DNA from 2 places in the Lysinibacillus capsici genome. Region 2 is predicted to be linked to the other one. Evidence: riboswitches for the same ligand, from Rfam matches in the RefSeq annotation. Region 2 holds a riboswitch; the other holds the start of a gene.

Region 1 (7,457 bases), 1.5 Mb from region 2:
AGTGTCCGTAATTTTATCCTTCTCAGCTGTCATAATGAGCATAGGCATATTTGGCATTTCACCTTTAGGCAGCATCACTAAATTTTTCATCATCTGCTGAAGCTCTCGGTACCATTTCACAGAAACAACCGACATGAGCGGTACCTCATCTTTCATTTCTTCTCTGCCTTCAACACTACGCGTTAATTTCTCTAATGTAATATCATGTGTTAGTTTCACATTGGCTGTTAACGCACTTAGACTTGTTAAAGCATTTGTTAATTTACCTGGTAATAGCTTTAGTTGCAACCAAGGTGATGTTAAAATAATGCCTGCACATTCATATTGTCTCTTTTGCAGTGTATGGAGGATTAATGTTGCACCTAGTCCATGACCTATTACAAAGGTTGGTAAATTATATGAAAAAGCATTCTCAATCAGGTTTCTTGTATACTTATTGTACAATTTGAAGTCTTCATCATGGACTCGAGCAAACCTTGCATTACCCCCATGATTCGGTAAATCCCCCATGACTATGTGGAAGCCTTCTAATCTTAATTTTTCTATCAGCCATGCATACCAACGGTGATTTTCATAAGCACCATGAAGAATAGCAATCACAGCTTTTGCTTGTCCATCAGCTTCCCATTTCCACATTTACATAGTCCTCCTAAAAAATAATTACACTTTGATTATATCGAAATAAATAGCATATTTTAATTTTATATTTCCATAAAGTTGCGTATTTGATACGATAATACTACATTATAGAAAGAAAAGAGGCGATTTTCATGATTTATCCATTTAAAGATAAAACGCCAAAGATCGATCCGTCTGTTTTCATTGCTGATTACGCAACTGTTACGGGCGACGTAACAATTGGCGCCGAAACAACCATTTGGTTTAATACGGTTATTCGTGGTGATGTTTCCCCAACGATTATCGGTAAACGTGTCAGTATTCAAGATCTTTGCTGTTTACACCAAAGCCCAAAATATCCGCTCATTATTGAAGATGAGGTAACAGTTGGACACCAAGTCACTTTACATAGTTGTACAATTCGCAAAAATGCCTTAATTGGTATGGGATCCATTATTTTAGACGGAGCTGAGATTGGAGAAGGTGCATTTATTGGGGCAGGAAGCCTAGTACCTCCTGGTAAAGTCATTCCTCCAAATAGTCTAGCATTAGGTCGTCCAGCAAAAGTTGTCCGAGAATTAAATGCTGAGGATAAAGAGGATATGGAACGCATCGTACGAGAATACGCAGAAAAGGGTCAATATTATAAATCAATTCAGAAATAAATAATCTACACAAAAAAATTAATACCAACGAAAAAATCCCTCGCGTTTTCGTGTACCGAATACGTTCACGAATCCTAGCGAGGTATTTTTTATAAAAAAACAAAAGGAGCAATATTGCTCCTTTGTTTATTAATACATTAGAATAATTTTTTAATGACTTCATTACTTTAGTTCAATAGTTTATAAACGTGCTTTTTCTCGTAACGCGTCTGCTTTATCAATTTGCTCCCATGGTACATTTAAATCTGTACGACCAAAATGTCCATACGCAGCAGTTTGTTTATAAATTGGACGACGAAGATCAAGCATTTTAATGATACCCGCTGGGCGTAAATCGAATAGCTCGCGTACCCATTCAACGATCTCGCTTTCTTTCACTCTACCTGTTCCAAATGTATCGACAGCAATCGAAACAGGCTGCGCAACGCCAATCGCATAGGCAAGTTGCACTTCAGCACGCTCTGCTAAGCCAGCTGCTACGATGTTTTTCGCTACATAACGTGCTGCATATGCCGCTGAACGGTCTACCTTGGTTGCATCCTTACCTGAGAAGGCACCACCACCGTGACGTGCATAACCACCGTATGTATCAACAATGATTTTACGTCCTGTTAATCCAGCATCACCTTTTGGTCCACCAATTACAAAACGGCCAGTTGGATTGATAAAGTATTTCGTATTAGCATCTAATAATTCACTTGGTACAACTGGTGCAATAACAAATTCTTTTAAATCTGCTTGAATTTGTTCAAGTGTTGCTTCTTCATCATGCTGTGTTGAAATAACAATTGTATCCACGCGAACCGGTACATTATTGTCATCATATTCTATCGTTACTTGCGTTTTACCATCAGGACGTAAATAGGCAAGTTCACCGGATTTACGTACTTCTGTTAAACGGCGTGCTAATTTGTGTGCCAAGCTAATTGGTAATGGCATTAGCTCTGGTGTTTCATTACATGCATAGCCAAACATTAAGCCTTGGTCACCAGCACCAATTGCTTCAATATCTGCATCTGTCATAGAGCCTTCACGTGCCTCTAATGCCTGATCAACACCTTGAGCAATATCAGGTGATTGTTCACCAATAGCCACAAGCACCGCTAAGTTCTCAGCATCAAAGCCATATTTACCTCGTGTATAACCAATTTCAGCTACAGTGTCACGAACAATACCTTTAATATCTACATAAGTAGAAGTTGTAATTTCTCCTGCTACTAATACTAATCCTGTTGTTACAGTTGTTTCACACGCTACACGTGCATTTGGATCTTCTGCTAAAATAGCATCTAAAATGGCATCCGAGATTTGGTCACAAATCTTATCTGGATGTCCTTCTGTTACACTCTCTGATGTAAACAGTCGACGGTTTGTCATTTGGTTTTCCTCCTAAATACTCTTACAATAAGTAGTTGTGTATGAATACGGTACTCATTACCCATGTCAAGTCCGCTCCTAAGGATTGAACTCTCAAGCCGTTACTGCTGCTTTTAACACGAGGATTTCGAAAGATCCGTCATTATAATAAGGAAAGAACTACATATACTTACCTTTACATTAATTTTTAACAATAAAAAAATCCTTTTCTCACGTTACTTTACATGAGGAAAGGAATAATGACTGCGTAACCTTTCACTCTTATCGTTCAAGGGATGTTCCCTTGCATCAGGTTGGCACCAACGCATGTCGTGAAATAGTTCATGCAGGTTGCCGGGTTTCACAGGGCCTGACCCTCCACCAGCTCGGGATAAGAGTATCCGTTCAATCTCATGTTACTGAAAAGGTCGAACGTTGTCAAATATTTTCTTATGTATTACTGTATAGAAAGGAAAGAACTTATTACACAAAAACTTTTCATACTTGGATGATGATGTAAATAGAAGCAAATTAATCCCTACAACATACCTAGCTACTTGTGGTAACATATGTGTGGCTCAATTTTCATGCCTAATTACAGTAGGATTGATGGTATTCTCCTCGAAAAACATTATTTTTTGTCAGTTTATTGAAAAGTGGTAAAAACTCTAAAATAATTTCTTAATTAGTATAGATTATTTAAGCAATTGTGTTATACTATTTTTGAAATTAAGAAAAAATCCCTCTAAATCAAGGGAATACTATAAAAAAGGATGGTATTTAATCGATGAATTCAGTAGAAATTGCAAACGAACTGAAGGAATTATTAAACGGCGGTAACATTAATGTTCAACTTTCAGTACCACAATTAGCAGAAAAAGCTACATCTCGTGGTGAAGCAATGTTAACAGTAGATGGCGCAGTTCGTGCAGAAACTGGCAAATACACTGGTCGTTCACCTAAAGATAAATATACGGTAGAAGAAGAAAGCACAAAAGATCAAATTGACTGGGGTAAAGTAAACCAACCAATTTCTTCTGAAGTGTTCGATAACCTATATGTAAAAGTAATAAAATATTTAAAAGAACGTGACGAGTTATTTGTATTCAAAGGCTTTGCAGGTGCTGACAAAGATTCACAATTAAGCATTCAAGTTATTAATGAATACGCATGGCACAATCTTTTTGCTCATCAATTATTTATCCGTCCAACAGCAGATGAATTAGCTTCTCATGTTGCTGACTTCACTGTCATCTCAGCTCCTAACTTTAAAGCAGATCCTGCGGTTGATGGCACTGCTTCTGAAACATTCATCATCGTATCACTTGAAAAGAAAATTATTTTAATTGGTGGTACAGAATATGCTGGTGAAATGAAAAAATCTATCTTTGGTATCATGAACTACTTATTACCACAACAAGGTATTCTTTCAATGCACTGCTCAGCAAACGTTGGTGAAGCTGGCGATGTGGCGTTATTCTTCGGTCTATCTGGTACTGGTAAAACGACGTTATCAGCTGATCCTGATCGTAAGCTAATCGGTGACGATGAACACGGTTGGTCTGATAATGGTGTGTTCAACATTGAGGGTGGTTGCTATGCAAAAACAATCAACCTTTCTGCTGAAAAAGAACCAGAAATCTACAATGCAATCCGCTTCGGCTCTGTATTAGAAAACGTAGCTGTTGATCCAGAAACTCGTATTTGTGACTATGACGATGGTTCACTAACAGAAAATACACGTGTAGCTTATCCAATCCAATACATCGAAAATATCGTTGATCCTTCTGTTGCAGGTCATCCAAAAACAATCATCTTCCTAACAGCTGATGCATTTGGCGTGTTACCTCCAATCAGTAAATTAACAAAAGAACAAGCAATGTATCACTTCCTAAGTGGGTTCACTTCTAAACTTGCTGGAACTGAACGTGGTGTGACTGAGCCAGAACCAGTATTCTCTACTTGCTTCGGTTCTCCATTCCTTCCGCTTCCTGCAACAGTATACGCAGAAATGTTAGGTCAAAAAATTGACGAGCACGGTGCACAGGTATACTTAGTAAACACTGGTTGGACTGGTGGCGAATATGGCACAGGTAGCCGTATGAAACTTTCTTACACACGTACAATGGTCCGTGCAGCAATCGATGGTAAATTAGCAGATGTTGAAACAACACAAGATGCTGTGTTTGGTTTACACATTCCAACAGCAGTTGAAGGAGTACCTTCAGAAGTGTTAAATCCTCGTGAAGCTTGGGCAGATAAAGCTGCATACGATGCAAAAGCTGCTGAGCTTGCAGGCTTATTCAACGAAAACTTCAAGAAATTCTCAAACGTTTCTGAAGCCATCACTGCACTTGGTGGCCCATTAAAGTAACGTCTATATAAAAGACAAAGGGAACAAATTATTCGTTCCCTTTGTCTTTTTGTTTTCTCTACGCTTTATTGTTGTTTCATCCACTTGCAAAGAGCACGGACAGTTTCACGATTTTTTGCTGGTGGATATTGATGTGCATAGTGAAGATCATACCAAGTTTCGAATGATTTATTTGCTTCCTCTAAAAAAAATGCCAATTGTCTGGCATGTTCAATATCCACATTTTCATCACGATAGCCATGAATGATAAGAACGGGAGCTGTTATTCGCTCTATCTCAAAAAGAGGTGTTCTTGCATCATATGCTTCTGGTACACGATTAGGTGTTCCTCCAATAACGCGCTTCATCATCCTTCGCATATCTGTACGTTCCCAATAGGTGGCCGTTGCATCAGAAACACCTGCCCATGTTACAACAGAAGTAATATCCCTTCTTAAAATGGCTGTCCACAGAGCCATAATACCACCTCGTGAAAAACCAAAAACATGGATATTGTCATTGCAGAATTGTTTGAGTACATCTACGGCATAGACCGCATCGTAACGGTCTGCCCCTGCAAACTCGTCACGACCCTCTCCCCCACGATTCCCACGATAATATGGGGCAAATACGATAAAGCCCTGCGCCGCAAATTGTGCAATACGAGAGGGTCTTACCATCCCAATGCTTTGCATGCCGCCTCTTAAATATAAAAAGCCATCATATGTACCCTCTGTCTTTGGCTCTGCTAATAGTCCTTTTATACGTAAGCCTTGTGAAAGATAGGTTATTTCCGTTAAACTTATAGCTGGATTTGGTGAAGGATAGGGGCGTTTTTCGATAATATCACCATTGTGTGTCACGATGTTTCAGCTCCTCCAGCATTTTCTTCATCCCATCATCCTTCATGTGAAAACTCAAGTTAGGATGCTGAACAAATTCTTCATCGGTTAACCAAAGCATGCCTGACGTTTCTAAATCAAATTCTATATCCTCTTGCGCTAAAAATTGTGCAGTGAAAACGGTTTTACAAAAAACGATTTCATCATACACTGCATACTCTGCAAACCATTGAAGATTTTTCACATGAACACCCGTCTCTTCAAAAACTTCTCGAATCGCCGCCTCCTCTAATGTTTCGCCTTCTTCTAATTTCCCCCCTGGCACTTCTACACCACGTCGTTTATGGACAGTACATAACCATTTATTTTCATACTTTAAAAGGACAAGGACGTGTTTAGGTTCTACTTTAAATTCGCCTCTTGTAAAACTCAAATCTACTTGTAGGCCATGTAAATCTGTAAATGTTAACATCTCTTCACCCTCACGTTCTTTCTTGTTGCAAAACAAAAGTAACTTTCTTCATCATTACTTCTATTTTATGGACAGAATTTAATCATCATTCCTATTCCTATCTATATTAACTATATTGTAAACCTACAATGACAAGCAACCCTAAGCTACAGTCTTATAAAGCATGAAAAAAGCGTGCTTCATAGGAAGACACGCTTTTCTTTAAATTACTTGCTGACCGTCAAAATAGACGATAGGACTTTTCACAACACAATCAATATGAACATCTGACGCATTGGCTCCACCAAATGGCGCATTACTACCAAAAGCGATATGGATGGTCCCATACACCTTCTCATCCTCTAATACATTGCCACATAGGATAGCACTTTTATTGGCTCCGATGCCAAACTCAGCAATAACTCTACCATTGCCTTCACCAAGTAATGCCAGTAGTCGTGGACCATCAGGACCGATTGCTTCTTCTAAGCGACCATTCTTTATTTTTAATAATAATGGCTCTTTTAAGACACCAATATTAGCAATAGAGCCATCTACTAAAATCTCTCCATTCGCAGATGTTTCTATTGGTGCAATATAGGATTCTCCTGAAGGAATATTCCCATACTCACCAGGTTGACGAATAACCCCTGTGGAACGAATGCCAAAACGACCTTCTACACTAAACGTCAGCTCATGACCATCCTTGACAATACGAATATCTTTTGTCGTATTAAGTAAAAGGACATATTTTTCTACCGTAGCTTCGATCTCCTGTGCATCTGCATGAAGGGCACCTTGCTCCAGCATCTCCAATGTTACCCCTGGCATTGTTGCTACACGTCCACCCTTTTCACAGGCATGTTTACGAGCTAGTGTATGTGTTAGGGAGTGGGAGGTAATACACAGTGTAACATCGGTATTTGCCATAAGCTCAGAAACTGCATGGATTGGTTCCTGCCCAGATTTCTCTAACAGGGGCATCACCATAAACATTGTATTTGCAGTAATTGACAGTCCAGCTTCATAAAAAATTTTCGCGATGTCTTGTTTGTGGCTATCTGTCAAAATTAATAGTGACTCAGAAAATTGAACATTTAAATGGCCTTTTAAAACATTTAGTGCAATATCATGTAAATGATGCATAATAGGGCTCCTTAATTAAAATTCAA
Region 2 (7,457 bases):
AGTTGGTAACTCTCCCATTTTTGTGCAAGAAGCAGACCAAGTCATCATTGAATTAAACGTAGCACAGCTTGATGCATTAGAAGGTATACATGATATTTACGTACCTGCACAACAAGGAAAACGTGATCCAATTCCTTTACAGAATGTTTCAGATCGTCTTGGTATAATTGGAATTCCACTAGATTTAGATAAAGTAAAAGGCATCGTCATTTCGGATATATTAGATGCGCCATCAACGATTGTCCCAGCTGATGAAGAGACAGATGTTATGGCTAATCACTTATTAAATTTCCTACGTGAAGAGATTAAAGTAGGTCGCTTAACAACAAGTTTACGACCAATTCAATCTGGGGTAGGCTCAGTAGCGAATGCTGTATTGCTCGGCTTTAAAGATTCTGAGTTTGAGAACTTAGAAGTTTATTCAGAAGTTCTCCAAGATGCAGTATTTGAATTAATGGATGCAGGGAAAGTGAATTTTGCATCTGCTACTTCTATTACCCTTTCTGAGCAAGTAGGAAACCGTGTTTATGGGAATTTTGAAAAATATGCTGATAAATTAGTGCTGCGCCCTCAAGAAATTTCAAATCAGCCTGAAATTATTCGTCGACTCGGATTAATTTCAGTGAATACAGCATTGGAATTAGATATTTACGGCAATGTGAATTCCACACACGTTTCTGGTACAAAGATGATGAATGGTATCGGAGGGTCTGGTGACTTTGCTCGTAATGCACGTTTAGGAATTTTTGTGACAAAGTCTTATGCTAAGGGTGGAGATATTTCGAGTATTGTTCCAATGGTCTCGCATGTGGATCATACGGAGCATGATGTTGATGTCATTGTAACTGAACAGGGCGTAGCAGATTTACGAGGACTTGCTCCAAAAGAACGAGTGGGACTTATCATTGATAATTGTGCACATCCTGATTATAGGGAGCAGCTGTGGCAGTACTTTAATGATGCCAATGAGGCAACGGGTGGACATCACACACCACATGACCTAGAAAAAGCACTATCATGGCACGTTAACTATGCGAAAAACGGTACGATGAAGGATCCTGCTTTTACGAAACAATAGTCTTATCTTAAAAGCCTTGAAGGACAAATAGTCTGTTTCTTCAAGGCTTTTACGTTTTAATTTAATGAAAGTTCTATAATAATCCAATCCATTTCCAATACGTTGCAGAGAACAAAAGTACGAGAAGGAAACCGATAATGGTTAATGGAATTCCAGATTTCAAGAAATCCTTTGTTGTAAAGGAGCCTGTACCATAGGCAAGCATGTTTTGTGGTGCACTAATTGGTAATAGGAAGCCAAAGCTTATGACGAATTGTTGCACAATAACAAAACCAACTTGATCAACATTAGCCGTTAATGTGGAGGCTAAAACGATAAACACAGGTATAAGTGCTGAGGCTAAGCTAGTTGCGCTTGCAAAGCCTAAATGAATCAAAATGTTAAATAAAGTTACGAGTGCGATGGTTGCTAGTAAAGGCATAGTATCTAGCCCGAGTGAACCAAAAACTTTATCTGATAACCATGCAGCACCTTGCGTATTTAGTAAAATGGTTCCTAACATAATGCCTACCGCAAAGACGATAATTGTTCCCCATGGAATATGAGGCTCAACTTCCTTCCACGAATACACACCGATTTTAGGCATTAATAGAATTGCGATAGCAATAATTGTGACTGTTGTCGTATCAAATGGATGTAGTTTTCCTTCAGTTGCCCAGAAAAATAGTAAAACTACGGATGTAATGATTAAACGAATTTCAGGAGCCTTTAATGGGCCAAGCTCTGCAAGCTGTTTTTTGATGACCTCTTTACCACCTTCGATATTGCTAGTCTCAGGTTTAATTAAAGCAATCATAATGAAAAATAAAAAGATCGACATAATAATTGAGAAGGGGGCGGCATAAAGTAGCCAAGCACCCCATGAAATATCCACATTAAATTGCTCTTGGATAAAGTTTAAAGCCACCATATTTTGAGCTGCTGCAGTCTTAATACCGATATTCCAAATGGAAACTGCTTGTACCGAAGTAATAACTAATAAGGCAGCAAGCCGACTATCACGTGGTAAACCAAAAGCTGCCACCATTCCAAGTAATATCGGTACTACTGCGCCAGCTCGTGCTGTAGCAGAGGGTACAAAAAATGCGAGGACGATAGAGACTAAAATAGCGCCAAATACGATAGCTTTTGTTTTCGTTCCTACCAATGAAAGAATCCAAAGAGCAAGTCGTTTATGTAGATTAGTAATTTGCATTGCTGCCGCTAGAAAAAGAGCTGCTGCTACTAAAGCAACGGCAGAATTACTAAAGCCGCTTAAAGATAATTTTAATGCGCTAGCTGTTCCTAGCTCTGTAGTTGGATCCTCCATTGACGGAGCGAGTCCTAGTAAAACAGTTACTAGTGCAATGATCATGGCCGAGCTCACAGGATATGAAACGGCCTCTGTAACCCAAAGGATGACTGCAAAAGCTAAAATGGCTAAAGCTCGTTGCCCAGCTATAGGTAAATCACCATTATTAGGTAAAAAGGTAATAATGATTAGTAACGCGAATGCCAAGCCAATCCACAGTGGCTTTAAATTAAGTTTTGTAGCTGCTTGCTTTGGGGAAGACATATTTTCTCATCCTTTCTACAATAAAAATGACGATTATTATCCATAACATCGGCCTGTATAATGTTTTATTAAGATAAGAATATGTTGATTTTATTGTAGAAAAAAATCTATGTGAAAATTGTGTTTTTTACAGCAATATGAGTAGATAAAGAGAAAATACATGGTCACAAAGAATACAAAAATATCCATGAAATATTATTTCTTTTTCTTAAAGGCAGAAGTTACTTTAGGCTCTGTGCCATTGGCTAATCGTTTAATATTTTCAAAGTGCAGGATGATGGCTATGCCAAAAAGAAGAAGAGCTATAATGGTTGGGCCAATGCCAGGAATCCATAAATAAGTTGCTGTACAAAACACGAGATAAAATTCTAGAACACCAACAATTAAATAATTTGTTGCAAAGGATAAAATAACAAATAAAATAAGTGCAAATAAACCAATCTTCCAATCAACAGCAAGTAAAATACCAATGATGGAGGCAGTTCCTTTCCCGCCATTGAAGCCCATGTAGAAGGGGAAATTATGACCTAAAATAACCCCAGCAGCCATAATATAAGTAAGCAGCCAAATTTGTTCTTCTGTTAAATGAATGGCGTCAGCTAGATAAAAATGCGCACCTATAATAGCCACAACACCTTTGCCTATATCGATGAGGGCTACTAAAACGCCATATTTCCAGCCAAGGGAAAGAGTAGCATTAGAGGCACCAGCATTACCGTGGCCTGCCTTTTTTAAATCAACCCCCGATAAAAATTGAGCCACTTTAGAGCCGTGAATACAGCCTATTAAATAGCCAATCATAAGAAAAATGATCACGGCCTTTACCATAAAAATACTCCTCTCAAAATTTTTTTTTTAAAATAGTGTATGCGTTCATATTACGTATAAGAGCAGACAGAAGTTTCGGAAAAAATAAAATTTACATGTTGACAGAAAAAAACTCTATGTTTATACTGTGTAACAACGATGGAAATTGAATCTCATACTCTTATCAAGAGCGGCGGAGGGATAGGCCCTATGATGCCCGGCAACCAGTAAGCAATGAGCTTACTAAGGTGCTAATTCCTACAGATTCTTACTTGGATCTGGCAGATAAGGGGAGGAAAACTTGCAACCGCAACCCTCTTCTTAGCTGAAGAGGGTTTTTGTTTTCTACAGAAAAATCCTCCTCATCTCCGGTACCATCGTAAAAAAATAACCATTTGGAGGTACACAATGACAAATTTTAAACCAGAAACATTGCTGTTGCATGGTGGTCAAGAGCCAGACCCAGTGACGGGTTCTCGCACAGTTCCAGTCTATCGCTCAACTGCTTTCGTATTTAAAGATACTGCTCATGCGCAACGTCTTTTTGCCTTAGAGGAAGCAGGGAATATTTACACACGAATTACCAATCCAACAGTTGATGTGTTTGAAAAACGTGTGGCTTTATTGGAAGGTGGAACAGCAGCAGTAGCACTTTCATCTGGTGCAGCAGCTATCGCATTTTCCATTTTAAATCTAGCTGGAGCTGGTGATGAGATAGTAGCAGCTAGTTCTTTATATGGTGGTACGTATAATTTATTTGCTAACACATTACCAAACTACGGTATTAAAACAATTTTTGTAGATGAAACAAATCCAGAGAATTTCAATGCGGCGATTACTGATAAAACAAAAGCGGTCTTTGCAGAGGTTTATGGTAATCCAAGCTTAAAGGTTTTAGATATTGAAGCAGTAGCTAAAATCGCACATGATAATGGTCTACCATTAATTATTGACAGCACGTTTGCTTCTCCTTATGGTTCTACACCTATTGAATACGGCGCAGATGTTGTAGTTCATTCTGCAACTAAATGGATAGGAGGTCATGGTACAACTTTAGGGGGCGTTGTTGTAGACGCTGGTAAGTTTGATTGGACTAGCGGTCGATTCCCTGGTTTTACTGAACCAGATGCCTCTTACCATGGGCTACGTTATGGAATTGATACAGCTTCTGCAGCCTTTGCTACAAAGCTACGTGTACAATTATTACGTGATTTTGGTCCAACATTAAGTGCTGATGCTGCCTTTAATTTATTGCAAGGGTTAGAAACACTTCATCTGCGTATCCCTAAACACAATGAAAATGCATTGGCAGTGGCTGAGTATTTACAAAACCACCCATCTGTGGAGTATGTAAATTATAATGGCCTAGAAGATTTTCCGACACATGAGTTAGCAAAAAAATATTTAAGAAATGGCTTCGGTTCAGTGCTTACATTTGGCATCAAGGGTGGACGAGAAGCTGGGCGAAAGCTTATCGATAGCGTGAAATTATTTTCACATGTAGCAAATGTAGGTGATGCAAAGTCATTAATTATTCATCCAGCTTCCACTACTCATCAGCAACTATCAGCAGAAGAATTAGTTCAAGCTGGTGTAACCGAGTCGCTCATTCGCTTATCCATCGGTTTAGAGGCAGTAGAGGATATTATTGCTGATTTAGATCAAGCCATTACACAGGCTACAACAACTGAACAAACAGTAGAAGCTTAAAGTTTAAAGCAAATGGAAAATGTTGTGACGTTAACGTATTTTCTCATTCGATTAGCCTCATTTGGCAATGCGTTAAACGTTGCTACATCAATCTATTACTGCACCCGTTAATTATCAGAACCTTATAAAAAATAATACCAAGTAATTTTATATGTATTATTGACTTTGTTAAATCCATGTTATATACTAGGAAATAAGTTAACAGTACGAAAATTTTTAAAAAAAGGTAAATGTTTTCATAAGTGCTCCCCCACTTTTGAATATATAGAAGAGTAGTTGCCTAGCCAGTGACTACTCTTCCCAAAAACTGATGATAAAGGAGTGTTTAAAATGGGTAACATCTATAGTGCGCAAAACATTGTATCCTATCTAATATATGAGCTAAATGAAGGGCATGTATTTGTCAACAATAAATCCATTCAACACCTTCTTACATCAGTCGAAAGAAAATGGCAGGAAGTATTTGGTCATACAGCATTTCAAGAACGTGTTTTTACTGAAGAAGACTTTACTGTTAAGGAAGTATTTGAGGCATATGAACAGTATGGTGTGAGCCATATCTCACTTCCTGCGACAGAGTTTTACTTGAAGTATGGTACATTTCAATTAGTGGAACGTACGTATGCAATACCAAATTTTACAGAAGAAGAGATTAGTCTTGTTCAACAAGCTTTAGCACAATACCGTTATCAATTGCTTTCAAAAGCAAGTTAAAACCCCCTCATATTTTTAAGCTCATTCTCTGCTGCTACAGGGAATGAGTTTTTTCTTTAAAGGGATTGTAATGAGTGTCTGAGCATACATATATATAATAGAAGAAAGACATTCATATATTGAAATGTAAATAGTCAATATTTGTTCAAATCTTATAGAATGATTAATAAAACGTATAATAAAGGGAATGAAACCGATTTCTTTTGCACATCTAGAGAAAACAAATGTCCTTCCTAGAAAGATTTTTCTTGTGCAAAGTGTGTATTTGCGTTACAATTTTCTTTAAGTTAAATTTTGAATTATTTGAATTTGTATGTGTACTAACACATATATAAATAGCGAAACTCATACAAAGAGAGTTGTTGGCTAAAGACTGCGGTGGGTGTCAAATTGTCATGACACAACCCCATGGAGAGTTAGCTTTAATGAAACTGCGGAATGTAAGTTGGAGGGAATAATAAGAATGGCAACTATAAAGGCAGCGATTTTAGGATTTGGAACGGTAGGTCAGGGGATTTACCATATTTTAAATGAAAAACGAGAAGAACTAAAAAATAAATTAGGTATTGAATTAGAGGTAGCGAAGATTTTAGTGACAGATGCTAGTCGTGAACGTGTACCAGGCACAGCAAATTTGATGACAACAAGTATGGATGAAGTCTTAGCAGAGCCAGGTATGCAGGTAGTGTTTGAAGCAATTGTGAACGAAGAACCTGCATACAGTTATTTAAAGCGAGCGGTGGAACATAAGTGTCATGTTATTACTGCCAATAAAGTGATGTTTGCCAAAAGAGGTTTGGAGTTGCAGGATCTTGCAAAAGCAAATGGCGTTTTTGTAGGCTATGAGGCTACTACTGCTGGTGGCGTACCTGTTATAAAAACAATGAAAAATATCTTACTTGTAAATGATGTAAGTCGTATACAAGGTGTCTTAAATGGCACATGTAATTATATTTTAACAAAAATGCGTGCACAGGGCTGGTCGTTCGAAACAGCTTTAAAAGAGGCACAAGGCTTAGGTTACGCCGAAGCAGATCCATATAATGATATATCTGGGCAGGATGCATTTAAAAAATTAATGATATTAAGTGCCTTAGCTTTTGGTGAGCAGCCTGACTGGTCAGATGTAGAGGTAATTGGGATCGATAGTATCTCTGCTGAACAAGTTCATGAGGCATGTGAAAAGGGTCTACGTTACCGTCATGTAGCTGAAGTGGAAAAACTAGCTGACGGTAAGATTATTGCAAAAGTAGGTCCTCAACTAGTTGATAAAGAGCATCCACTTTATCCAGTCGATGATGTGTTCAATGCGGTGGCATTAGAGACTAACTATATTGGTACACTAACATTAATCGGTCCTGGAGCAGGGATGTATCCAACAGCGAGTGTCATGGTAGAAGATTATGCTGAAATCATTGGGAAAAGAGCAGGATTTGTTGTGACAATCTAATAAAAGCTTTAAAAAAGGCCCGCCATTCAACAATGTTCAATTGTATGAATGGTGGGCTTTTAGTCTTCATCTTTGACGTCTATGTCCTCTGGAATAGGAGTAGCACGCCAAATTTCAATTTCCTCTTTTATACGTTCCAATTG

What was found. A riboswitch is a leader RNA that binds a small molecule or an ion and turns the genes downstream of it on or off. The one in region 2 is predicted to bind S-adenosylmethionine.
Region 1: linked by a shared signal. The riboswitch ahead of metK (methionine adenosyltransferase) and the one ahead of LCP48_RS02300 (O-acetylhomoserine aminocarboxypropyltransferase/cysteine synthase family protein) in region 2 are both predicted to bind S-adenosylmethionine.

Annotation. Positions count from the first base shown of each region.
Region 1 is NZ_CP084108.1:3,608,484-3,615,940, forward strand. It holds gene LCP48_RS17690 (alpha/beta hydrolase) at 1-636, opposite strand, end outside; gene LCP48_RS17695 (gamma carbonic anhydrase) at 771-1,283, shown strand; gene metK (methionine adenosyltransferase) at 1,464-2,660, opposite strand; SAM riboswitch class I at 2,919-3,037, opposite strand; gene pckA (phosphoenolpyruvate carboxykinase (ATP)) at 3,427-5,013, shown strand; gene LCP48_RS17710 (alpha/beta hydrolase family protein) at 5,079-5,855, opposite strand; gene LCP48_RS17715 (NUDIX domain-containing protein) at 5,839-6,306, opposite strand; gene LCP48_RS17720 (aminopeptidase) at 6,508-7,431, opposite strand; gene LCP48_RS17725 (IclR family transcriptional regulator) at 7,443-7,457, opposite strand, start outside.
Region 2 is NZ_CP084108.1:463,364-470,820, forward strand. It holds gene LCP48_RS02285 (succinyl-CoA:acetate CoA-transferase ScpC) at 1-1,078, shown strand, start outside; gene LCP48_RS02290 (DASS family sodium-coupled anion symporter) at 1,152-2,633, opposite strand; gene LCP48_RS02295 (glycerol-3-phosphate acyltransferase) at 2,829-3,461, opposite strand; SAM riboswitch class I at 3,619-3,732, shown strand; gene LCP48_RS02300 (O-acetylhomoserine aminocarboxypropyltransferase/cysteine synthase family protein) at 3,849-5,150, shown strand; gene LCP48_RS02305 (hypothetical protein) at 5,481-5,864, shown strand; gene LCP48_RS02310 (homoserine dehydrogenase) at 6,328-7,314, shown strand; gene LCP48_RS02315 (MerR family transcriptional regulator) at 7,374-7,457, opposite strand, start outside.